Regions from separate parts of the Mesorhizobium sp. M0571 genome, predicted to be linked through region 2. Evidence: riboswitches for the same ligand, from Rfam matches in the RefSeq annotation. Region 2 holds a riboswitch; the other holds the start of a gene.
The links. A riboswitch is a leader RNA that binds a small molecule or an ion and turns the genes downstream of it on or off. The one in region 2 is predicted to bind S-adenosylmethionine.
Positions count from the first base shown of each region.

Region 1 (11,806 bases), on a different contig from region 2:
TTCACGTCGCCTGCGAATTCTGCTCGAAACAATATGACTTCGACCCGGCGGAGTTTGCAGCGGCCGGATGACGGCCGTCAATTGACGGTGCGCCGCGTGCCCGGCAAATCGAGCGAGAAGGCGGGGATGGCGACGTCGAACGTTTCGCCCCGCTTGTTGCGCATTGTGTAGTGCCCGACCATGATGCCGGACGGGGTCGAGAGCGGGCATCCAGACGTATACTGATAGCTGTCGCCGGGGTTGAGTCCGGGTTGCTCGCCGACGACCCCGGGGCCGCGCACTTCCTCGACCTTGCCGGTGCCGTCGGTAATGTGCCAGTAGCGCGACAGAAGCTGCACGAACTCGTCCGACTGATTGTCGATGGTCACCTGGTAGCCCCAGACATAGCGGTTTTGCGGCGGGTCGGAGTGATCCTCCAGATAGAACGGCCTGACCTGCACTTCGATGTTGCGGGTGACGGCACTGTACATAAACTGCTCCAAAGCCATGTAGACGGAATTTTCGACGCTCAGCGCAGTTTGGTCAACGATGCGCGTCGTCTCCTTGCCCGATCTCAAGCGCAGGTGCCGAAAAACAATGTCATTTGAGTGACACACGACAATGATGGTGTGCAGGCTTGTGCCGGGCGACTCAGCGTTCTGTCGAATTGTTGAAAACGGCCGTCATGCGGCCGACATTTCTGGAGTGACCAGATATCGATGGAACCGACGTTCGCAGCCGCCCTCCTTTCCATAGCCCTCCTTCTTTCAAATCTCGCCAGCATCCTGTTAGCTTCGCTGAAGCTGAAGCGACCAGCCAGGATCGCACCGCCCGCCGCCAACGCGCCGCCGGTATCGATCGTCGTCCCGGCGCGCGGCGTCGAGCCGTTTGCCGATGAGACGCTGGAGCGCGCCTTCTCACTCGACTGGCCGCGCTACGAACTCATCTTCTGCGTCGCCCATGCCGACGACCCGGTGGTCAAGCCGATCACCGCCGCAATGGCGCGTTTTCCAGCTATACGCGCCCGGCTGCTTGTCGGCGACGACCGCATCAGCGGCAATCCGAAACTCAACAATTGCGTGAAGGGTTGGGAAGCAGCGCATTATCGCTGGGTCATCCTTGCCGATTCCAACGTGCTTATGCCGAGCGATTATGTCCAGCAGCTGATGGCGGCATGGCGGCCCGATACCGGCCTTGTCTGCTCGACGCCGATCGGCTCGCGACCGGACGGGTTTTGGGGGGAGGTCGAATGCGCCTTTCTCAACCCGCTGCAGGCGCGCTGGCAATATGCCGGCGAGGCGCTCGGTCTCGGCTTTGCCCAGGGCAAGAGCATGTTGTGGAACAAGCCGATGCTCGACGCCAATGGCGGCATCCGCGCGCTGGCCGCCGAGATCGCCGAGGACGCCGCCGCGACCAAGCTGGTGAACCGGCTCGGATTGCGCGTCAACCTTGTCGCCTCGCCCTTCGAACAGCCGCTCGCCCGGCGCACGTTGGGCGAGATCTGGTCCCGGCAGGCCCGCTGGGCACGCCTGCGCCGCGTCACCTTTGCGCTGTTCTTCGCCCCCGAGATCCTGATCGGCGCGGCGCCGCCGCTGGTGCTTGCGCTGATCGCGGCGGCGGATGCCGGCGTCAGCCTACCGGCCACCGCCATTGCCGTGCTGGTCGCGGCCTACCTGCCGGAATGCGCCCTGGCCTCAGCCAAGGGATGGCACCTGTCGCTGCGCACCATCCCGGCGATGATGGCGCGGGACGTGATGCTTCCCGCCATTTGGGCGCGCGGCTGGCTGAGCAGCGCCGTCGACTGGCGCGGCAACGTGATGACCATCCAAACCAAGGCCGTCGCGGAACTGGAAGAGACCCCGTCCGGCGCCTGAGGGCACGTCCCGCTCACCTCTGTTCGGTCAGCCCCTTATCCGGCAGCTCTCAGCGCTTGTTCGATATCTTCGAGCAGATCGTCGGTATCTTCCAGGCCGACGGAAAGCCTGAGCGTGCCCGGTCCGATGCCGAGCTCGGCGCGGGCCTCATCGGTCAAGTTCTTGTGCGTGGTCGTCGCGGGATGGGTGATCAGGCTCTTGGCGTCGCCGAGATTGTTGGAAATCAGCACGATGTCGAGCGCGTTCTGGAAGGCAAAGGCCGCCGGCTTGCCGCCCTTCACATCGAGGCAGATCAGCGTCGAGCCGCCCGACATCTGCTTCTTGACCACGGCCGCTTGCGGGTGGTCGGCGCGGCCGGGATAGATGACGCGGGCGATTTCCGGGCGCTCGGCGAGAAAGTCCGCGATCCGGCCGGCACTTTCCGTCTGCTGTCGCACACGCAGCGGCAGCGTCTCCAGGCCTTTCAGCAGGGTCCAGGCATTGAAGGGCGAGAGGCTGGGCCCGGTGTGGCGGAAATAGTCATGCAGATTCTCGTCGATCCATTTCTTGTCCGACAAGATAACGCCGCCAAGGCAGCGCCCTTGGCCGTCAATATGCTTCGTGGCCGAATAGACGACGATGTGGGCGCCGAGCTGCAAGGGTTTTTGCTGCAAGGGCGTGGCGAAGACATTGTCGACGATCAGCCTGGCGCCGATCGAGTTGGCAAGCGCCGCGACGGCGGCGATGTCGACCACCTCCAGCGTCGGATTGGTCGGGCTTTCCAGGAAGAACAGTTTGGTGTTGGGCTTGACCGCTTTTTCCCAATTGGCGATGTCGGTGCCGTCGACCAGCGTTGCCTCGATGCCGTATTTCGGCGCCAGCGTCTCGACCACCCAGCGGCAGGAGCCGAACAGTGCGCGCGCCGCCACGATATGGTCGCCCGCTTTGGCGCTGCACAGCAGTGCTGCCGTCACCGCCGCCATGCCGGACGCCGTGGCGCGCGCGTCCTCGGCGCCTTCCAGCGCGCACATGCGCTTTTCGAACATGTCGACCGTCGGATTGGCATAGCGCGAATAGATGAAGCCCGGCTCCTCGCCCTTGAAGCGGGCTTCCGCCGCTTGCGCCGTCTCGTAGACATAGCCTTGGGTGAGATACATCGCCTCGGAGGTCTCGCCGAAGCCGGAACGCAGCGTCCCGGCATGCACGAGTGCGGTCTGAGGCTTCCAGTCGCGCTTCTTGATCATTACCCTATCCAAACAACAAAAAACCGGTCGCGAAAGTCGCAACCGGTCCATACGGCCTTGCGGCCAGACGGTCCTTTAGCGACTTGTTTAACGTGGCTGCAAGCCGACCGGCCAAATCACCACGGGATAACGACCCTTTAGACCCGCACCGCGCTTGCGTCAATTGCCGGTATGATTAAGAGGGTTGTACCAAGCAGGTGCCGAAGGCATCCCACGGTTTGTGGCAAGGACCTGCGACAGAACAAGACCTCGCCCGGCGTTCGAGCGGAGCCAGACCCTTGCGGCAGACAGGCATTCTTCCCGATCAGAATATTTCCGCGCTGTTCCAGTCGGGCGCGCTGAAGTCGCCGCGCGCGCTCGATGCCGATCAGATCCAGCCGGCCAGCCTTGACCTGAGGCTCGGCGACAAGGCCTGGCGGGTGCGTGCTTCCTTCTTGCCCGGCCCGGACCACAGGGTTGTCGACAAGCTCGACCGGCTGAAGTTGCACGAGATCAACCTCGCCGAAGGTGCCGTGCTGGAAACCGGCTGCGTCTACATCGTGCCGCTGCTCGAAAGCCTGGCGCTGCCCCCGCATATTTCGGCTTCGGCTAACCCGAAGAGCTCGACCGGACGGCTCGACATCTTCACCCGGGTAATGACCGACCGTGGCCACGAGTTCGACAAGATCACCGCCGGCTACGAAGGTCCGCTCTATCTGGAGGTCAGCCCGCGCACCTTCCCGATCGTCGTGCGCACCGGCTCGCGGCTGTCGCAGATCAGGTTCCGCACCGGCAATGCGCTTTTGTCTGAAAGCGAGTTGCACGACTTGCATCGCGCCGAGATGCTGGTCGCCACCGAGCCGCCCAACATCTCAGGCGGCGGCATCGCGCTGTCGATCGACCTCGACGGCGACAAGGACGGGCTGGTCGGCTATCGCGGCAAGCACCACACTGGCCTCGTCGATGTCGACAAGCGCGCCGCGCAGGATGTCGTCGATTTCTGGGAGCCGCTCTATAAGAGCGGCGCCGGCGAGCTGGTGCTCGACCCGGATGAATTCTACATCCTGGTGTCGCGCGAGGCGGTGCATGTGCCGCCGCTCTACGCCGCCGAAATGACGCCGTTCGATCCGCTGGTCGGCGAATTCCGCGTCCACTATGCCGGCTTCTTCGATCCGGGTTTCGGTCATTCGGCGTCGGGCGGCACCGGCAGCCGGGCGGTGCTCGAGGTGCGCAGCCACGAAGTGCCGTTCATCCTCGACCACGGCCAGATCGTCGGACGGCTGGTCTACGAGCACATGCTGAAACGGCCGCAGGCGCTCTACGGCACCGATCTCGGCTCCAACTATCAGGCACAGGGCCTGAAGCTGTCCAAGCATTTCCGCGCCGCGCGCTGATCTTTCCCTTGCTTCCCTTGCTTGCGGGTTATGCCCGGTTCAAAGCGCCTTCACGGCGACCTTCACCGGCTGCTCGATTTCGAGCGGGTTGCGCAGCGGCAGACCGAAATCCTGCGCCTCGATCTCGAACACGTCGCCGGCCTCGGTCCTGATGCCGTCGGCGAAGGACAGCGTCGCCGTACCGAACATGTGCACATGGACGTCGCCCGGCTGGCGGAAGGCCGAGTATTTGAAGTGGTGATGCTCGAGATTGCTAATGGTGTGCGACATGTTCGCCTCGCCCGACAGGAACGGCTTTTCCCAAAGCAGCTTGCCGTCGCGCAGGATGCGTGAAGCGCCGCGGATGTCGGACGGCAGGTCGCCGATCAGGATTTCTGGCCCGAACGAGGCGTTGCGCAGCTTGGAATGGGCGAGGAAGAGGTAGTTCACGCGTTCGGTGACATGGTCGGAAAACTCGTTCGACAGCGTGAAGCCGACGCGGAACGGGGCGCCGTCGTCGCCGATTACATAGATGCCGGCGATTTCCGGCTCCTCGCCGGCATCCTGGGCGAAGGCGGGCGACATAAGCGCCGCGCCGGGCGCCACTGCCATGGTGCCGTTACCCTTGTAGAACCATTCCGGCTGCACGCCGGTTTGGCCTTTCGCCGGCTTGCCACCTTCCAGGCCCATGCGGAACATCTTCATGGAATCGGTCAGTTGTTCCTCGCCGTCCGTGCTGAGCTTCTTGTGCATTGAATCGCGGGTCGCGGCGGAGCCGAGATGCGTCAGCCCGGTGCCGGTGAGATGGAGATGCGCGGGATCGGGATGGTTGATCGGCGACAGCAGCCGCCCTTTCTTGTAGGCGGCGTCGAGATCGACGGTTTCGCCAAAGCCCTTGCGCTCGATCAGGGCGACGAGCCCGCTGCCGGTGCGGGCGGCTTCCATCGCCAGCGAATAGACGCTGCGCGCGCCGTTGATGACGCGGGTCTTGCCGCCGTTGCGGGCAACGACGCGGATCGTCTCGGCGTCGTCGAGGATCTGTGAGATCAGCATGGTAACCCTCTCTGAATTGCGGGCCTGGTCTGCCTTCCTTGGCAAACCCTACCCTGCGCGGCTCGGACCCTGTCCGCGCCTCGGTTGAAATTCTTCGTCCGGATTGCGCTCGCGGATCAGGTCCCTCGGGGGACTTCTTTGCGCCGCCCGGCAGCGCCGCGATGTGACCCGTATGCCTCCTGGTTGCCTCTCAAGCCTTGTTCTTGTTGTAGACGTCGAAGACGACAGCGCCGAGCAGCACCAGGCCTTTGACCACCTGCTGCCAGTCGACATTGACGCCCATGATCGACATGCCGTTGTTCATGACACCCATGATGAAACCGCCGACCACCGCGCCGATGACCTGGCCGACGCCGCCCATCGCCGAAGCGCCACCAATGAACACCGCGGCGATGACGTCGAGCTCGCTGCCGAGGCCCGCCGCCGGCACAGCCTGCCCCAGGCGCGCCGCGATAATCAGGCCGCCGAGTGCCGACAGCACGCCCATATTGATGAACACCATCAACGTCAGCCGTTCGGTCTTGATGCCCGATAGCTGCGCTGCCTTGGCATTGCCGCCCATCGCATAGATGCGGCGGCCGATCGTCATGCGTTTGGTAACGAAGACGAACAACGCGATCAGCACGCCCATCACCATGAGAACGATTGGCAGGCCTCTGTAGGTGGCGAACTGGTAGACCAGAAACAGCGCCAGCGCGCTGGTCACCAGGGTCTTGACGACGAACAGCGAGAAGGGTTCGGCTTCGTAGCCATGCCGCTCGCGGCTGCGCCGCGCCCTGAGCCCGAAATAGGCGTAGGCGAGCACGGCGACGAGGCCGATCAAGATCGTCGTCATGTGCAGCGTCAGGCCGCTGCCGACAATGGTTTTGCCGGCGGCGTTCACCGTCGGTGGTATCAGCGTCAATGGGCCGATCACGTCCGGAATGAAGCCGGAACTGAGCGCCTTGAAGCCGACTGGAAGCGGCCCCACGGAAGACCCGCCACCCAGCAGCGCCTGGCAGATGCCGCGGAAGATCAGCATGCCCGCCAGCGTGACGATGAAGCTCGGTATTCGGTGATAGGCAATCCAGTAGCCTTGTGCCGCGCCGATTGCGCCGCCCACGATCAGGCAGATGATCGACACTACCAGCGGATTGCTCAAAGGGCCGAGCGGCCAGATGACCATCATCATCGCCGCCAGCGCGCCGATGAAGCCGGCGACGGAGCCGACGCTGAGATCGATATGGCCAGAGACGATCACCAAAAGCATGCCCAGTGCCATCACGATGATGAAGCTGTTCTGCTGCACCAGGTTGCTCAGGTTCACCGGCTTGAACAGCGTTCCGGACGTCGTGAACTGGAAGAACACCATGATGGCTATCAGCGCCAGGATCAGGCCGTATTCGCGCAGATTGGTGACCAGCGCCGAGACGGCAATGCGAGGTGTCTGTTGTAGGTCCTGGGCGACGCCGCTCTGCGGCCCGGGAGCGCTTTCAGTGCTCATGATGCTTTTCCTTCTCCGCGGACGATGGCGCGCATGATCTTTTCCTGACTTGCGTCGGCCGCGGCCATTTCTCCCACGATGCGCCCTTCATTCATGACGTAGATGCGGTCGGTGATGCCGAGCAGTTCGGGCATTTCCGACGAGATGACGATGATCGCCTTACCCTCGGAGGCGAGACGCGCGATGATCGTATAGATTTCATACTTGGCGCCGACATCGATGCCGCGCGTCGGCTCGTCGAGGATCAGTACTTCCGGATTGGCGAACAGCCATTTCGACAGCACCACCTTCTGCTGGTTGCCGCCAGAAAGATTGCCGGTCATCTGGTAGACGCTCGAGGCCCGGATATTGGTCCTGCCGCGATAATCATTGGCGACCGAAAGCTCGCGCAAATCGTCGATCACGCCATGGCGCGACACGCCGGGCAGGTTGGCGAGCGTGATGTTGTGCTTGATATGATCGATCAGGTTGAGCCCGTAGGTCTTGCGGTCCTCGGTAACGTAGGCGATGCCGTGTTCCACCGCCTTGCTCACCGAGGAGACATCGATCGGCTTGCCGTTAAGGAACACCTCGCCGGTGATGCGGCGGCCATAGGACCGGCCGAACAGGCTCATGGCAAACTCGGTCCGGCCGGCGCCCATGAGCCCGGCAATGCCGACCACCTCGCCCTTCCGAACGTTGAGGTTGATGCCCTTGATGACCTGCCGCTCGGCATGGATGGGGTGGTAGACCGACCAGTTCTTCACTTCAAGCACGGTCTCGCCGATCTTCGGCTCGCGCGGCGGATAGCGGTCGTCGAGCGAGCGGCCGACCATCGAGGTGATGATGCGGTCCTCCGAGATGTCCTTCTTGGCCAGCGTCTCGATGGTCCGCCCGTCGCGGATGATGGTGACTTTGTCGGCGACCCGGTTCACCTCGTTGAGCTTGTGCGAGATCAGGATCGAAGTGATGCCCTGCCGCTTGAATTCGAGCAGCAGATCGAGCAGCGCCTGGCTGTCCTTTTCGGACAGGCTCGCCGTCGGCTCGTCGAGAATGAGCAACTTCACTTCCTTGCTGAGCGCCTTGGCGATCTCGACCAGCTGCTGCTTGCCGACGCCGATATTGGTGATCAGCGTGTTGGGGTCTTCCTTGAGGCCGACCTTCTTGAGCAGGGCGCTGGTGCGCGTCTCGCTGGCGTTCCAGTCGATGACGCCGTATCTGGCCTGCTCGTTGCCGAGAAAGATGTTTTCGGCGATTGACAGCATCGGCACCAGCGCAAGCTCCTGGTGGATGATGACGATGCCCTTGCGCTCGCTGTCATGGATGCCTTTGAAATGGCACTCATCGCCGCGATAAATGATCTGGCCGTCATAGGTGCCGGACGGATACACGCCCGACAGCACCTTCATCAGCGTCGACTTGCCGGCGCCGTTCTCGCCGACCACGGCATGGATCTCGCCTTCCTCGACCATCAGCTTGACATTCGACAGCGCCTTGACGCCGGGAAACGTCTTGGTGATGTCGCGCATCTCCAAAATCGTCGATGCCATTGAGAATACCACTCCTGCGAGGTCCGCAAACAATACCGGGCTGGCTCGCCAACGAAAAGGGGCCCTGCCTGCGCAGGACCCCAGGCTTTGTAACCGCGATTACTTCAGTTCTTCGGCCTTGATGTAGCCGGAGTCGACCACCAGTGCCTGGTAGTTCGACTTGTCGACCTCATGCGGCGTCAGCAGGATCGAGGGAACGACCTTGACGTCGTTGTTGTAGGTCTTGGTGTCGAGGCCTTCCGGCTTGCCGCCCGAGAGCACCTTGTCGACGAGCTCGACCGTCGACTTGGCGAGTTCGCGGGTGTCCTTGAACACGGTCGAGTACTGTTCGCCGGCGATGATCGCCTTGACCGAAGCGGTCTCGGCGTCCTGGCCGGTGACAACAGGCCATGGCTGATCGGCAGTGCCGTAACCGACGGCGCGCAAGGAGGCGATGATGCCGCGCGACAGGCCGTCATAGGGCGAGAGCACGCCATCGACGCGGCTGCCGTCCGAGTAGTTGGCGGAGAGCAGATTGTCCATGCGGGCCTGGGCCGTCGCCGCCAGCCAGCGCAGCGTGCCGACCTTGTCCATGCCCATCTGGCCGGACTTCACGACGAGGGTCTTGTCGTCGATCAGCGGCTGGAGAACCGACATGGCGCCGTTATAGAAGAAGAAGGCATTGTTGTCGTCCGGCGAACCGCCGAACAGCTCGATGTTGAACGGACCCTTCTTCTCGGGATAGCCGAGGCCCTTGAGCAGCGATTTGGCCTGAATGACGCCGACGCCGAAATTGTCGAATGTGGTGTAGTAGTCGACATTCCCGGTCTTCTTGATCAGGCGGTCATAGGCGACGACGACGACGCCGGCGTCAGCCGCCTTCTGCAGTGCGTCCGACAAGGTCGTGCCGTCGATCGAGGCGATGATCAGCGCCTTCGGGCCCTTGGTGATTTCGTTTTCCAGCTGGCTGAGCTGGTTTGGAATGTCGTCCTGCGCGTATTGCAGGTCGACGGTGTAGCCGAGAGCCTCGAGCTGGGACTTGACGGCGTCGCCGTCATTGATCCAGCGCTGCGAGGTCTTGGTCGGCATCAGCACGCCGACCAGACCTTCGCCTGCCTGCGCAGGCAGCGTCATGGCCGCGATGCCAAGGGCCGCCACGGCGGCCAGTGTCTTGATGATCTTCACATTAACTCTCCCTGGTTGATGGACGCGTACCCTTGGGTTTCGTGGGCCGCGCAATCGTGCAGGAGCGCCAAACGCGCCGCTGCCGTCAATCGATCTCCGGTATCCTCCCAATCGGCCCCGAAACTCTGGTTTCAATCGACACGAGTTTTCCCCCGTCACCGATCGTCAAGTCTCAGGACGCGCGAAGGGTGTGTCGCTTTGCCATAACTGTCAAATGCGATCTTTGATGGTTGCTATATCGAAACTGATATGGCTAAAGCTAGTGGCGACGCTGCCGGATGACTGGTCGGGCGCGGGGTGTGGGAATAAGGAAAATCATGGCAGCGCTGCGAAATCCTGCTGCAATCTCAGCTGGTTACGATGAGGTACCGGGAGAGGGCGGAACCCTGCTGCGCAGCGGCTTGAGCCTGCGCCACATGCGCATGATCGCAGCCCTCGACGAGCACGGCCGGGTGAGCGCCGCGGCCCAGGTCATGAACATCTCGCAGCCGGCCGCTTCGCGCATGATCGCCGAGATGGAGGCGGTGCTCGACGTCAAGCTCTGCGAAAGGCTGCCGCGCGGAATCACGCTGACGCCCTATGGCAAGGCGCTGGCACGGCGTGCGCGGTCGATCCTGCTCGAGATGCGCGAGGTCGATCGCGAGATATTCGAGCTCAAGGCGGGCAAGGGCGGTTCGGTGTTCCTGGGTGCCGTCACGGCGCCGGCAATCGAGCTGGCGGTGCCGGCCATCCGCGAGATCCGCCGCCTCTATCCGCGCATCGAGATCACCATGCAGGTCGAGACCTCGAACGTGCTGGCACGCGAGCTGATCGCCTCCCGCCACGATTTCATCATCGCCCGTATCCCCGACGACCTCAATCCGCGGCTGTTCGAAGCCCGTGTCATCGGCGTCGAAAAGGCCTGCCTGATCGTGCGCCGCAGCCACCCGCTGACCAAAGGCAAGGCGGTGCGGCTGGAGGAGACCGCCGCCTATGACTGGGTGTTCCAGTCGGGCGGCTCGCCGCTGCGCCAGGCGATGGAAAGCAACTTTTTGAACCGCAACATCGCGCTGCCGGATCGCATCCTCAACACCAGTTCGCTGCTGTTGACGCTCGTGATGGTCGCGCAATCCGACGCGATCGCGCCGGTGTCGATCCAGGTCGCGAAATTCATCCAGAACCCGGAAGGACTGGCCGGCGCCATCGACGTCGTCCAGACCGAGTTCGACATCGAGGTCAGGCCCTACAGCCTAATCACGGTGAAGAACCGCGCGCTGTCGCCGGCCGCCAAGATGCTGCACGATTTTATTCTGCGAGAGGTGGGCTAGGCGAGGCGCTGCAGGGAGATTGCGCCTGCCAGACCCCTAAGACATGACCAGAAAGGCCCGCCAGCATGGAACACCGATGCACGTCGGCAACTGCCCGAGTGATGCTCGAAAAAAGCCCGCCAGCAGAAGCCAGCGGGCCAAAGGGTAGACATTCCGGTTGGGGTCATTTCAAGCCCCGCCGACTTCAATGTGGGATATTCCATAAGCTGGCACATCGTCCGAACAGATGAAGGCCGGCAAACCGCGGACAACATGGGCTGTAAAACCGCTGGTTTTCAGCGCTCACCAAATCAGGCGCAAAGCCTCGTGGCACAAGCTGGAGCGGGTAGCGGGAATCGAACCCGCGCGTTCAGCTTGGGAAGCTGACAAGCTACCATTACATCATACCCGCGCTGTTCCTCCGATATCATGGCCCGACGCCGATGCGCAATCCGATTTGAGGAGGCGCCTTGATGCAGCGCGGCCAACTGCGTATTTCTGGGCATGTGCCCGAATCGTGGCACCCGACTGTGGAGACAGGCCTTGTCCGCACTGAACCGCTTTCTCGGCGATACGCCGCTCCGGGTGATCCTGAAGCTGCTCGTCGTGTCGTTCCTCGTCGGCCTCGTCATGAACGCCTTCGGCTGGTCGCCGATGGATGTGCTCTACGGCATCCGCAAATTCTTCATCGACCTGTGGAACCTCGGCTTCCACGCCATCGACCGCTTCCTCGGCTATATCCTGCTTGGTGCTGCGATCGTCGTGCCGGCCTTCATCCTGCTCAGGATCGCCAACTACCGGAAGTAGAGCATGATCCCGAAAAGTGGGAACCGGTTTTCGGAAAAGATCATGCTCAAACAAAA
Region 1 is NZ_JAMYQT010000002.1:272,031-283,836, reverse strand. It holds gene NKI85_RS03840 (Hsp33 family molecular chaperone) at 1-71, shown strand, start outside; gene apaG (Co2+/Mg2+ efflux facilitator ApaG/CorD) at 78-470, opposite strand; gene NKI85_RS03830 (ceramide glucosyltransferase) at 699-1,853, shown strand; gene NKI85_RS03825 (O-succinylhomoserine sulfhydrylase) at 1,889-3,076, opposite strand; SAM riboswitch at 3,132-3,209, opposite strand; gene NKI85_RS03820 (2'-deoxycytidine 5'-triphosphate deaminase) at 3,355-4,449, shown strand; gene araD1 (AraD1 family protein) at 4,489-5,481, opposite strand; gene mmsB (multiple monosaccharide ABC transporter permease) at 5,672-6,964, opposite strand; gene mmsA (multiple monosaccharide ABC transporter ATP-binding protein) at 6,961-8,493, opposite strand; gene chvE (multiple monosaccharide ABC transporter substrate-binding protein) at 8,593-9,657, opposite strand; gene NKI85_RS03795 (LysR family transcriptional regulator) at 9,975-10,964, shown strand; tRNA gene NKI85_RS03790 (tRNA-Gly) at 11,282-11,355, opposite strand; gene NKI85_RS03785 (DUF6460 domain-containing protein) at 11,487-11,750, shown strand.
Region 1: linked by a shared signal. The riboswitch ahead of NKI85_RS03825 (O-succinylhomoserine sulfhydrylase) and the one ahead of metX (homoserine O-acetyltransferase MetX) in region 2 are both predicted to bind S-adenosylmethionine.

Region 2 (11,806 bases):
TCCGTTTCTAGGCGCAGACATAGGGCGGCGGCCAGACGATGTCATCCGCCTTTGTTGAACTTGAACTGCTTCGAAGCTACCGTTCCGCCCATGCATTCAGATATTGTCGACCTCCGTTCCTTCTATTCGACCACTCTCGGGCGCCTGGCCGAGCGCTCGATCACCATGGCGCTGTCCTCGATATGGGCCGTCGTGCCCAACGAGCGGCTGGTCGGCCTTGGCTACACCTTGCCCTGGCTGGAGCGCTTCGGCAGCGATGCCGAGCGTGTCTTCGCCTTCATGCCGGCAACGCAGGGGGCGGTGGTCTGGCCGGCGACGGGGCCGACGGCGACGGCGCTGGTCTTCGACGAGGAGCTGCCGCTGGTCGATTCCTGCATTGATCGCATGCTGCTCGTCCATTCGCTCGAACATGTCGAGAACCCGCGCGAGACGCTGAACGAAATCTGGCGGGTGCTGTCGCCCGCCGGCCGTGTCGTCATCGTCGTGCCCAACCGGCGCGGCGTCTGGGCGCGCTTCGAGCATACGCCTTTCGGCAATGGCCGGCCGTTCTCGCGCGGCCAGCTGACCGAATTGCTGCGCGAAGCGAATTTCACCCCGGCCGCATGGTCCGATGCGCTGTTCTTCCCGCCGTCGCCGCGACGCTTCATGATGCGGTTCCACAATGTGCTGGAACGTGCCGGCCGGCGCTTCTGGCCGATCTTCTCCGGCGTCATCGTCGTCGAGGCGCAGAAGCGGCTCTATCAGGGCGTGCCGGTCGCCCAGCGCGCTTCCCGCCGCGTCTTCGTGCCGGTTCTCTCGCCGCACGGCGCGCCGACGCTCGGCCGGCTGTCACAGGCCGAACACCCGGCACCGCCAGGATGACGCGTTCGTGATCCGAGACGTGCTTTTTCACGCCTATCTGACGATATCAGATTTGCTGTCCGATTGAAGGCCGTGCGGCCGATCCCTGTGACCGGTTTGGCATTGCTCCGAATGCAAGGATCCACTCATGGCTGATCATCCGGATGTCGAGGCCCAGACGCTTGCCACGTCGATCGAAGCCAGCAGCCTGCGTGAGCAACTGGCAACGATCAAATTGGCGCTGACCACCTCGCCAGTGCGAAAACAATTGCTTTGGGCAGCGATCGGCATCGTCGCTGTCATCGTGGCGAGCTCGATCGGGCAGGTTCTGCTCAATCGCTGGAATCAGCCTTTCTACGACGCGCTGGCGCGGCGCGACATGCAGGGCTTCCTGCATCAGCTTCTGGTCTTTGCCGGCATCGCTGGCGGGCTTGTGGTGCTCAATGTCGGCCAGACCTGGCTCGACCAGATGCTCCGCCTGAAGCTGCGCGAGGCCCTGACGCTCGACCTGATCGGCGAATGGATGCGGCCGGCGCGCGCCTTCCGACTGACCCATGCCGGCGCCATCGGCGTCAATCCCGACCAGCGCCTGCAACAGGATGCCGGGCATCTCTCCGATCTTTCTACCGGTCTCGGCATCGGCCTGCTGCAGTCCTGCATCCTGCTTGCCTCCTTTGTTGGCGTCTTGTGGTCGTTGTCTTCCGGCTTCGTCTTCCATATAGGCGGCCATTCGCTGGCCATACCCGGCTACATGGTCTGGGCGGCGATCCTCTATGCGGGCACCGCCTCCTGGTTGAGCTGGCTGGTCGGGCGGCCGCTGATCCGCTTCAACAACGATCGCTATACGCGTGAAGCGGAGCTGCGCTCCTCGGTGGTTCGCGTCAACGAGAATGTCGATGCCATCGCGCTTGCGCATGGCGAGGCCGATGCCAGGCGCCGGCTCGAGTTCGACCTTGGCATGGTGCTGGGCGCCATGCGGCGTATCTACAGCGCCCAGATCAATCTTTCCTGGGTTACCGATACCTATGGCTGGATCACTGTCGTCGCGCCGATCCTCGTCGCTTCACCGGTCTATTTTGCCGGCGATATCAGCTTTGGCGGGTTGATGATGGCAGTCGGCGCCTTCAACCAGGTCCATTCCTCGCTGCGCTGGTTCATCAACAATATCGGCGGTATCGCCGATTGGCGCGCCACGCTGATGCGGGTCGCCGACTTCCGCATCGCGCTTGGCGACACCGACGCGCTGCACGATACGGAAAGGCGCATCGCCTTCGGCGAAAACCCGGACGGCAGCCTGACCTTCGAGAAACTTGAGATTGCCTCGCCGGACGGATGCACCAAGCTTGCCGAGCCGCATGTCGAAATCCGCGCCGGCGACCGCGTTATGATTACCGGAGATCCGGGCGCCGGCAAGACGCTGTTCTTCCGCGCCATTGCCGGTTTGTGGCCATGGGGCAGCGGACGGATCGGCATGCCGGCCGGAGAAGCGCCGATCTTTGTTCCGCGTACCCCCTATTTCCCGCTTGGCACGCTGCGCGAGGTGCTCAACCATTCAGATGGCGCGGCAACCGTGAGCGATGCCGAGATTTCGGCAGCGTTGGCCGAGGTCGGGCTCCAACGCCTGTCGTCCTCGCTCGATCGCTCGGCACGCTGGGAGCGTGAGCTCAGCGACGACGAGCAGCGTCTGCTGGCTTTTGCCAGGCTCGCCTTGCGGCGACCGAAATGGGTGATCATCGACGAGGCGCTGGATGCGTTCGACGGCGCGGCGCTGAGGCAAGTGCTGTCGATGCTGGAGAAGCGCCTTCCCGACGCCGCGATCCTCAATATCGGCCGCGGCCAGCAAAATATCCGCTTCTTCCCGCGGGCGTTGACCATCCTCAAGGATGCCGGCCAACCGGCCCTCAAGCCGGCCCGTGTCAGGGCAGGCGCCATCGAACCGCCCCCGGCTACCGCCTCGGCCGGCCGAAAGAAATAGAAGCCAAGCTTTATTTCGCCGCGATCGCGGCGAAAAACTGTCGCGATCGTTTCAGATGGGAACGTTCCGACCGACCATGCTTGACGCTCTCACCCTGCTCGCCTGCCTTGCCTGCGCCCCGGCAGCACCTGTGGCCGCGCCCGCCGATGCCGTTGCCGTCGACGTCGAGCTGGTGCTGGCCGTCGACATTTCGCAGTCGATGGATGAAAGGGAGTTTGCCCTGCAGCGCGCCGGCTATGTCGCGGCGCTGCGCCATCCCGACTTCATCAACGCCGCGCGTGCCGGCACCTCCGGCCGCATCGCCATCACCTATTTCGAATGGGCAGGCACCATCCGCGACGATGCGGTCATTGCCTGGCAGGTCATCGACAGCAAGGAGAGCGCCAACGCTTTCGCCGACAAGATCGCGGCCCGCCCGTTCAGGAGCTTTCGCGGCACCTCGATTTCCGGCGCACTTGCCTTCGGCGCCGCGCTTTTCGACGGCATGACCTTCGTCGGCAAACGCCGCGTCATCGATGTCTCGGGCGACGGCCCAAACAATAGCGGCTTGCCGGTCACAACGGCGCGCGACGCGGCGCTGGCGAAGGGCATCGTCATTAACGGGCTACCGATCCTGATCAGCCCGTCACCCACCTTCAGCCATCTCGACCGGTATTATGCCGAATGCGTCACCGGCGGGCCGGGCTCCTTCGTGCTGCCGATCTATGCGGCTTCCGAATTCGCCACCGCCATCCGCCGCAAGCTGGTGCTCGAGGTCAGCGGCATCGAGTATCCCAAGGAGGACCTGAGGACGATCCGCATCGACGCGCCGATCGACTGTCTGCAGGGCGAGCGCGACCGCCGGTTTTTCTCGGACCCGTATTTCCCTGAACTTGACCGCTAAGACCTTGCCGCAGGGGCCAAGTCTAGGCCGGCGGCAGGCCGAAGGCCGGAAACAGACTGGGGCCGAGCGGCCCGACATAGATCGTCAAAGAGGCGATTCCGCCTTCAGCGGGCTCGAACACATGCAGGGAATGGGCCCGCCACGCCGGGTCATCGCGACTGCGGGAATAGACCCCGACCGCCGGCTGGCCATTGGCTGCGGTGGCCACCGTGCGGAAGCCGCCAAAATTCCCCCAGACGGTCTCGAAGAAACCGCGGATCGCCTCCCGGCCTTGATACCATTCGCGCCAGGGCGGCATGTGATGGTGGCGTCCTCACGCAGCAGCTCGATCAAGCTGTCGAGATTGGCGGCTTGCCAGGCCTGCATGTAACGCTCGAGCAGTCGTCCTTCTTCTGGATTGGGCCGCGATCGGGCCTCGGGCCGTCCCTGAGGGTAACGCGCCGCAAGCGTTGCGCGGGCGCGCTGCAATGCACTGTTGATCGAAGCCGTCGATCCGCCCAGCAAACGCGCCGTCTCGACAGCCGACCACCCCAGCACGTCGGAAAGCAGCAGCGCGGCGCGCTGCCTGGGCGGCAGATCCTGGATCGCGGCGACGAAGGCGAGCCGGACGGCTTCGCGGCTCTCGTAACGCGCTTCCGGACCTGGCCCGCTGTCGACGAGGCCTGGAAGCTCGGCATCGGGGTAGGGCTCCAGCCAGGTAATTTCGGCCGACGGCCCGCCTGTAGCCGAGCCGTGGGAGGGCGGTTGTCCGGGCTGCTGCAGAATGCGATGCGCCCTGGTCCGCGCCTTCAGCGCGTTGAGGCAAGCGTTGGTCGCGTGTAAAGCCAGCCGCGAACCGAACCCCGCCCGTCGAACTCCGACCTGGCGCGCCAGGCGCGAAGAAACGTGTCCTGGACGAGGTCGTCCGCCTCGTGCAGCGAACCCATCATGCGGTAGCAATGCAGCTTGAGCTCGCGGCGATGCGCCGCCGTGACCTTCTCGAAGGCCAGCCGATCGAGAATCGGCTGGCCTTGCTGGCGTGCTGGCTCCAGAGGTGGCTGAGCGTCTGTCATGCGGCTTCCGGGTTCCGGGTCAGGTTTGCATTACGCGCGCCTCAGGCGGCCGGGGCAAGCCCGCTCCCGCTCACCATGAAGGTACTGCCTTGCGACTGGCCGGTGGCGAGTGCGACGACCGCCCGTCCGACATCGGCCGGCGTTTGCATGTCGGTCATGGCGGCGATGAAGTCCGCGGGCTGGATGCCCATATAGGCCGCGATACTGTCGACGCCGGCCTTGCCTACGCCGGTCTCCGGCATGATGCGCATCGGCGCGAGCGCCATGAAGCGCAGGCCGAGGCCGAGCCGATCGGACTCCTTCTGGCTATGGCCGGCCAGGAACATCTGCATGCGTTTTGCTCCGGCATAGCCGCCGGCATTCGGTGGCCCGCCGGTCAAGGCCGCGCCGCTGGAGATCAGAACGATCCGGGTTCCCGGCTTGAGCGGACGCCGCAGAGCGGACCGGCAAAACAGGAACGACGCCTTGACGTCCGTTTCCCAATTTGCGGAGAACGCCTTCCAGTTCTGTTCGTGCACCGGCGCGGAAGGGGCCAGCGCGCCTGCACAGATCACCAGGACGTCCGGCTCCAGCGCGGCGAAGACCCGATCGGGGGCGGAGTCCACGGTTGCATCGACCGCGAGCGTCTTAACGCCCGAAATTTCCCAGGCAAATTGCGCCAGGGACTGTTTTCCGCGGGCGACGGCCAGCACCGTCGCTCTCTCTTTGAGGGCGGCCTCCGCGATCGAACGGCCGACACCACGGCTGCCTCCGACGACGACGACATTCTGATTTTGCAACGATCCCATGGATCACCTCTCTATCCCAGCCGCCGGACCATCCAGGCGCGCTCATCGACAAGGACAGCGCAGGCGTGCCGAAATCATCGGTGCTGGTCAGAAATTTTCTCGGCATGGTCGGCAAGGCCCGCGCGAAGCCCGGAAGAAACGCGTCGGCGATGATCTGCCGAGCGATCATGTAAGGCGGAATGTCAGGATAACGGTGGGTTTTGCCGCGCAGATCAGTGGTTCGTGGTTTCTGCCGGTTAAACCTATCGTTTCAGCAGAAACACCGCTTGCTGACCGAAAAAGTTCCAGAACCACCACGGCATGGAGAAGCCGATCCTCTGGCCGTTGGCGTCGAGCGCAGTTGCCTTTTCTACGGTCGCGCCAAGCTCGTCGCACAGATTGACGAAGTCGCGAATGGTGCAGAAATGGATGTTGGGCGTGTCGTACCAGGAATAGGGCAGGTCCTTGGTCACCGGCATGCGGCCGTTGAAGAGCAGCGAAAAGCGCACCCGCCAATGGCCGAAATTGGGGAAAGAGACGATGGCGCGGTTGCCGATCCGGAGCAACTCGTCGAGCACCAGCTTCGGATTGCGGGTCGCCTGCAAGGTCTGCGACAAAACGACGAAGTCGAAACCCTTGTCGGGGTAGAATTCGAGGTCCTTGTCGGCATCCCCCTGGACGACCGACAGGCCGCGCGCCACGCATTCGTTGACGCCGCGCTGCGACAGCTCCAGCCCGCGGCCATCGACCTTCTTGGTCTCCTGCAGCAATTCGAGCAGCAGGCCGTCGCCGGAACCGACGTCCAGCACCCGCGACTGCGGCGGGATGAGCGCGGCGACGACTTCGAGGTCGACGCGCTGGGCGCGGTTGACGCTCATGGCTTCGCCTTCTGCTTGGCGCATGATCCTGATCCGAAAAGTCTGCAACTTTTCGGGGTCATGCGCCGAGCCCTCTCGCCCGCGCGGCCGAGGCGATGAAGCCTTTGATGGCGGCGAACAGTTCCGGCTCGTCGAGCAGGAAGGCATCGTGGCCGCGGTCGGTCTCGATCTCGACGAACGATACCGAAGCGCCGGCCGCGTTCAGCGCGTGGACGACCGAGCGGCTCTCCTCGGTCGGGAACAGCCAGTCGCTGGTGAAGGAGACCAGGCAGAAGCGCGTCTTGGTGCCGGCGAAGGCATCGGCCAGCCGGCCGCCATGGTCGGCGGCGAGATCGAAATAGTCCATCGCCCGGGTCATGTAGAGATAGGAATTGGCATCGAAGCGATCGACGAAGGTCATGCCCTGATGGCGCAGATAGCTCTCGATCTGGAAGTCGGCATCGAAACCGAAGGTCAAAACTTCGCGGTCCTGCAGGTTACGGCCGAACTTGCGGTGCAGCGCTGCTTCCGACAGATAGGTGATGTGGGCGGCCATGCGCGCCACCGCCAGCCCCTTTTCCGGCCGCTTGCCATGCTCGAAATATTTGCCGCCATGCCAGTCCGGATCGGCCATCACCGCCTGCCTGCCGACCTCGTGGAAAGCGATGTTCTGCGAGGAATGGCGGGCGCCGGTGGCGATCGGCAGCGCCGAGAAGACGCGCTCGGGATAGCTGGAGGCCCATTGCAGCACCTGCATGCCGCCCATCGAGCCGCCTAGCACGCTGAACAGCTTTTCGATGCCGAAATGCTCGACCAGCATCAGCTGCGCGCGCACCATGTCACGGATGGTGATGATCGGCAGGTCGAGCCCGTAAGGCTTGCCGGTGGCGGGATCGGTCGAGGCGGGGCCGGTGGAACCGAGGCAGCCGCCGATGACGTTGGACGAGATGACGAAGAAGCGGTCGGTGTCGATGATCTTGCCGGGGCCGATCAGCACCTCCCACCAGCCCGGCTTGCCGGTCACCGGATTGGTGTTGGCGACATGCTGGTCGCCGGTCAGCGCATGGCAGACGAGGATGGCATTGGAGCGCGCATCGTTGAGCGTGCCATAGGTCTGGTAGGCGATCTGGAACGGCGACAGCAGCGTGCCGGCGTCGAGCTTGAGCGGCTTGTCGGCGCCGAAACGCAACACCGGGCTCGACGGCTGGTCGGCCTCGTTGTTGGTTTTTCGAGCGCGCAGAGCGACCATCACATCTCCTTGCCCCGCCTTCAGTTGTCCGCCGGTCTGGGGCAACAACCAGTCAGGGCAACAAAAAACCGGCCATGCCTTCGCAAAGCCGGTTACAAGATGCAAACGGCCCTTTAGCAAGTTGTTTAACGTGGCTGCAAGCCGACCGGCCAAATCACCACGGAACTGTCGCTGCTCTTCTATGACTCGCGCGTGGCTTCGTCAACGGCAAGTTCTTCATCCTGAATTGCCGCCCCTCGACATTCCGGGCCATGGCTTGTATTTCCGCTGCGGCCTTCGGATGGAGGCACCCTCGACGGATTTCATAATATGAGCCAGACACCGGACCAGACACGTCCAACGCCCCGCGCCGGCATCATGGACATCGAAGCCTATGTGCCCGGCAAGAGCACGGCGCCCGCCGGTGTCGCCAAGGTCCACAAACTGTCGTCGAACGAGAACCCGCTCGGTCCTTCGCCGAAAGCAATAGAGGCCGCGCGCGCGGTTGCCGACAAGCTCGCGGTCTATCCCGACGGCAGCGCCAGGCGCCTGAGGGAAGCGATCGCTGAGGTGCATGGGCTCAATCCGGCGAACATCATCTGCTCCAACGGTTCCGACGAGATCCTGGGCCTGCTTGCGCAGACCTACCTCGCTCCCGGCGACGAGGCGATCATCACCGAACACGGCTTCATGGTCTACAAGATCTACATACAGTCGGCCGGTGCTGTCCCGGTGACGGTCAAGGAGACCGATGAACGCGCCGATATCGATGCAATACTGGCCGCGGTGACGCCGCGTACCAGGATCATCTTCCTTGCCAATCCCAACAATCCAACCGGCACTTACGTGCCGTTCCAGGAAGTGCGCCGCCTGCATGCCGGCCTGCCGCGAAACGTGCTTCTGGTGCTGGATGCCGCCTATGCCGAATATGTCCGGCGCAACGACTATGAAGCCGGTGTCGAACTGGTGGGCGGCACCGATAATGTCGTCATGACGCGGACCTTCTCGAAATTGGGCCTTGGCGGGGCGCGGATCGGCTGGATGTATGCGCCAATGCACATCGTCGATGCGATCAACCGCGTGCGCGGCCCCTTCAACGTCAATGCGACGGCGATCGAGGCCGGCATCGCCGCGATCCGCGACCGCGTCCATATCGAGCGCAGCGTCGCCCATAACGAGACCTGGCTGGCCTGGCTGAGCGAGCAATTGACCGGGCTCGGGCTGCGGGTGACGCCGAGCGTCGGCAATTTCATCCTCATCCACTTTCCCGAGGACGAAAAGCATTCGGCGGCGGCCGCCGACGACTATCTCAGCCAGCGCGGCTACATATTGCGGCGGGTTTCCGGCTACGGATTTCCGAACGCGCTGCGCATGAGCATCGGCACCGAAGAGGCCAATCGCGGCGTTGTCGCCGCACTCGCGACATTTCTGAAAAGCTAGAACCATGACATCACCGATGTTCGAAAAGATCGCGCTGGTCGGCATCGGCCTGATCGGTTCGTCGCTGGCGCGGGTCATCCGCCGCGAAGGACTCGCCGGCCAAGTCGCCATTTCGACGCGCAGCGAAGCGACGCTGGCGCGGGCCAGCCAACTTGGCCTTGGCGACACCTACACGACGGATGCGGAAGAAGCGGTTCGCGACGCCGATCTGGTCATCGTTTCGGTGCCGGTCGGCTCTTCGGGCACGGTCGCCGCGGAGATCGCACCGGCGCTGAAAAAGGGCGCCATCCTCACCGATGTCGGCTCGACCAAGGCGTCGGTGATCGCGCAGATGCAGCCGCATGTGCCGGCGGGCGTTCACTTCATTCCCGGCCATCCGCTGGCCGGCACCGAAAAATCGGGACCGGATGCCGGTTTTGCCGAACTGTTCGAGAACCGCTGGTGCATCTTCACGCCGCTGCCCGGCACCGATGCCGAGGCGCTGGAAAAGCTATCCGAATTCTGGCGCCGCTGCGGCTCCAACATCGACACCATGGACCCCCAGCATCACGACATGACGCTGGCCATCGTTTCGCACCTGCCGCACATCATCGCCTATAACATCGTCGGTACCGCCGACGATCTGGAGTCGGTGACCAAGTCCGAGGTCATCAAGTACTCGGCCTCCGGCTTTCGCGACTTCACCCGTCTTGCGGCTTCCGACCCGACGATGTGGCGCGACGTCTGCCTGCACAACAAGGACGCTATCCTCGAAATGCTGGCGCGGTTTTCCGAGGATCTAGCGTCGCTACAACGGGCGATCCGCTGGGGCGACGGCGAAAAACTGTTCGACCTGTTCACCCGCACCCGCGCCGTCCGCCGTTCGATCATCGAGGCGGGCCAGGACATCGACGCGCCGGATTTCGGCCGCCAGGCAGTCGAACACCCGGTAAAGGGGTAAGCCCGCGGCAAGCCGATCGCAGGCCAGACCGCCTAATCGAGCGGCTTGATCTTGCCTAGCGGGATGAAGCCGAGCGAGGCCTTGCCCTTGACGATCTTCAGCGGCATCGACGGCTGGTTGCCGAGCAGCGCCAGTCCGGCAAAGCCGGCTTGGATCTCTTTCTTCTGCTCGGGGATGGCGGTGGCGAGGATTGCCGCCACGGCCTTTGGATCGTTGAGCTTGATCGTCAGGTCGGCATTTATGAGACCGTCGTCGTCGACCGACAGCGGTCCGGAAACGGTGATGCGCGCAGTTCCGGACGACAGATCGAGCTTGTGGATTTCGGCAGCCTGGCCGCGCAGGCTCTTCGGATTTGTCTTGATCAGCGCCACGCCGTTCTTCAGCGTCACGTCGCCACTGCCGTCGAACGGCGGCAAGACGCGCCCGTCGATGGCCGCCGCATCGATTTCGAGATCGGTGAAATTGCCGGCATAGTCGATATCCTGGCCGTTTGGACGCAATTGCCCTGCGGCGGTTCCGGCACTGAACAGCGAGACGGGATCGGTATCGTCCGCCGGATCGGTCTGGCCGGACAGGCCTTCCGCCTGCAGCGAGAGGTGCCTCGGCAGCGGCCAAGACAGCTTCATGCCGGCTTGCAAATCATCCCAGTCGATCCACAGCGGCGTCATGCCGGGAACCGAGGTCCTGAGCGGCCCCCTGAGCTCGGCGGCAGGCGACAGAAGCCGTATGATCTGCGTGGCGGCGTTGATTTTGCCGGTTGAGGCAGCGACGTTGCGGCTGTCGTCCTCGTAAGCCAGACTGTCGCAGGAAACGGTGAAGCTGAAGGGATAGCCGCTGACCGCGAGATTGGCGCAGTCGGCCTTGATGCCCTTTTCGTCGAGATCGGTCACCGCCTTGCCGGCTGCGCTCTCGACCAGGTCCGCCAGGTAGAACCAGCCGGCGCTGTAGATGCCGAACAGCACGAGGATGAAAGCGGCAAGCCACAACAGGCGGCGACGTTGGTTGGGCGGCGGGCGCTCGTCACTTGACGTCATGCTGCGGCTTTCGTTAACGCGGGTGGCATGGGTGGGCTGTCGCTTGCGGCAACAACAGGTAGACGGACTGAAACACCACCGGTGGGGTGGTCGTCACAATCAGGCTTGGCGATATGGGCGATTTTTGGGTTTTTGGCTACGGCTCACTGATCTGGCGACCGGGATTCGCGCATGTCGAGACGCGGCGCGCCCGCCTGCATGGCTACCGCCGTTCGCTCTGCGTTTATTCTTTCGTGCATCGCGGCACGCGCGAACGGCCGGGCCTGGTGCTCGGCCTCGACCGCGGCGGCTCCTGCATCGGGCTGGCGTTCCGGGTTCCAGGCGAGCTGCGCAACGAGGTCATCACCTATCTGCGCGAACGTGAGCTGGTCACCAACGTCTATCTCGAACGTATGCTCAGCGTTCGCCTCGACAAGAGTGAGACGGATGGGGGCGAGACGGTCGAAGCCATCGCCTATGTCGTGGACCGCAGCCATGAGCAATATGCCGGTGCACTCGACGCGGCGGCGGCGGCGGCCGTCGTTCGCGGCGCCGTCGGCCAGTCGGGGAGGAATGAGGACTACGTGCTCAGCACGCTGGAGCACCTCGAAGCACTGGGTATAAGCGACCACTGGCTGGAAGAGGTGACAAGACGGATCGCGACGTAGCTTCTGTTATCGTTGACCATGATGTTTTCGGTGTCGTGGTCCGGGCTACATCCTGAAAATCTGTTTTCCAAGATCGGCGCGATCCAGGCTGTTTGCCACGGCAAGCTTGAACTCGGTCAGCGGGTGGAGACCGCCGACAGGAA
Region 2 is NZ_JAMYQT010000026.1:2,443-14,248, forward strand. It holds gene NKI85_RS25495 (class I SAM-dependent methyltransferase) at 91-861, shown strand; gene NKI85_RS25500 (ABC transporter ATP-binding protein/permease) at 989-2,815, shown strand; gene NKI85_RS25505 (DUF1194 domain-containing protein) at 2,892-3,698, shown strand; gene NKI85_RS25510 (sigma-70 family RNA polymerase sigma factor family protein) at 3,721-3,996, opposite strand; partial or broken gene NKI85_RS25515 (sigma factor-like helix-turn-helix DNA-binding protein) at 4,203-4,571, opposite strand; gene NKI85_RS25520 (sigma factor) at 4,487-4,750, opposite strand; gene NKI85_RS25525 (SDR family NAD(P)-dependent oxidoreductase) at 4,792-5,538, opposite strand; gene metW (methionine biosynthesis protein MetW) at 5,781-6,395, opposite strand; gene metX (homoserine O-acetyltransferase MetX) at 6,454-7,623, opposite strand; SAM riboswitch at 7,717-7,794, opposite strand; gene hisC (histidinol-phosphate transaminase) at 7,933-9,042, shown strand; gene NKI85_RS25545 (prephenate/arogenate dehydrogenase family protein) at 9,047-9,982, shown strand; gene NKI85_RS25550 (DUF2125 domain-containing protein) at 10,015-11,016, opposite strand; gene NKI85_RS25555 (gamma-glutamylcyclotransferase) at 11,130-11,663, shown strand; gene NKI85_RS25560 (quinone oxidoreductase family protein) at 11,709-11,806, opposite strand, start outside.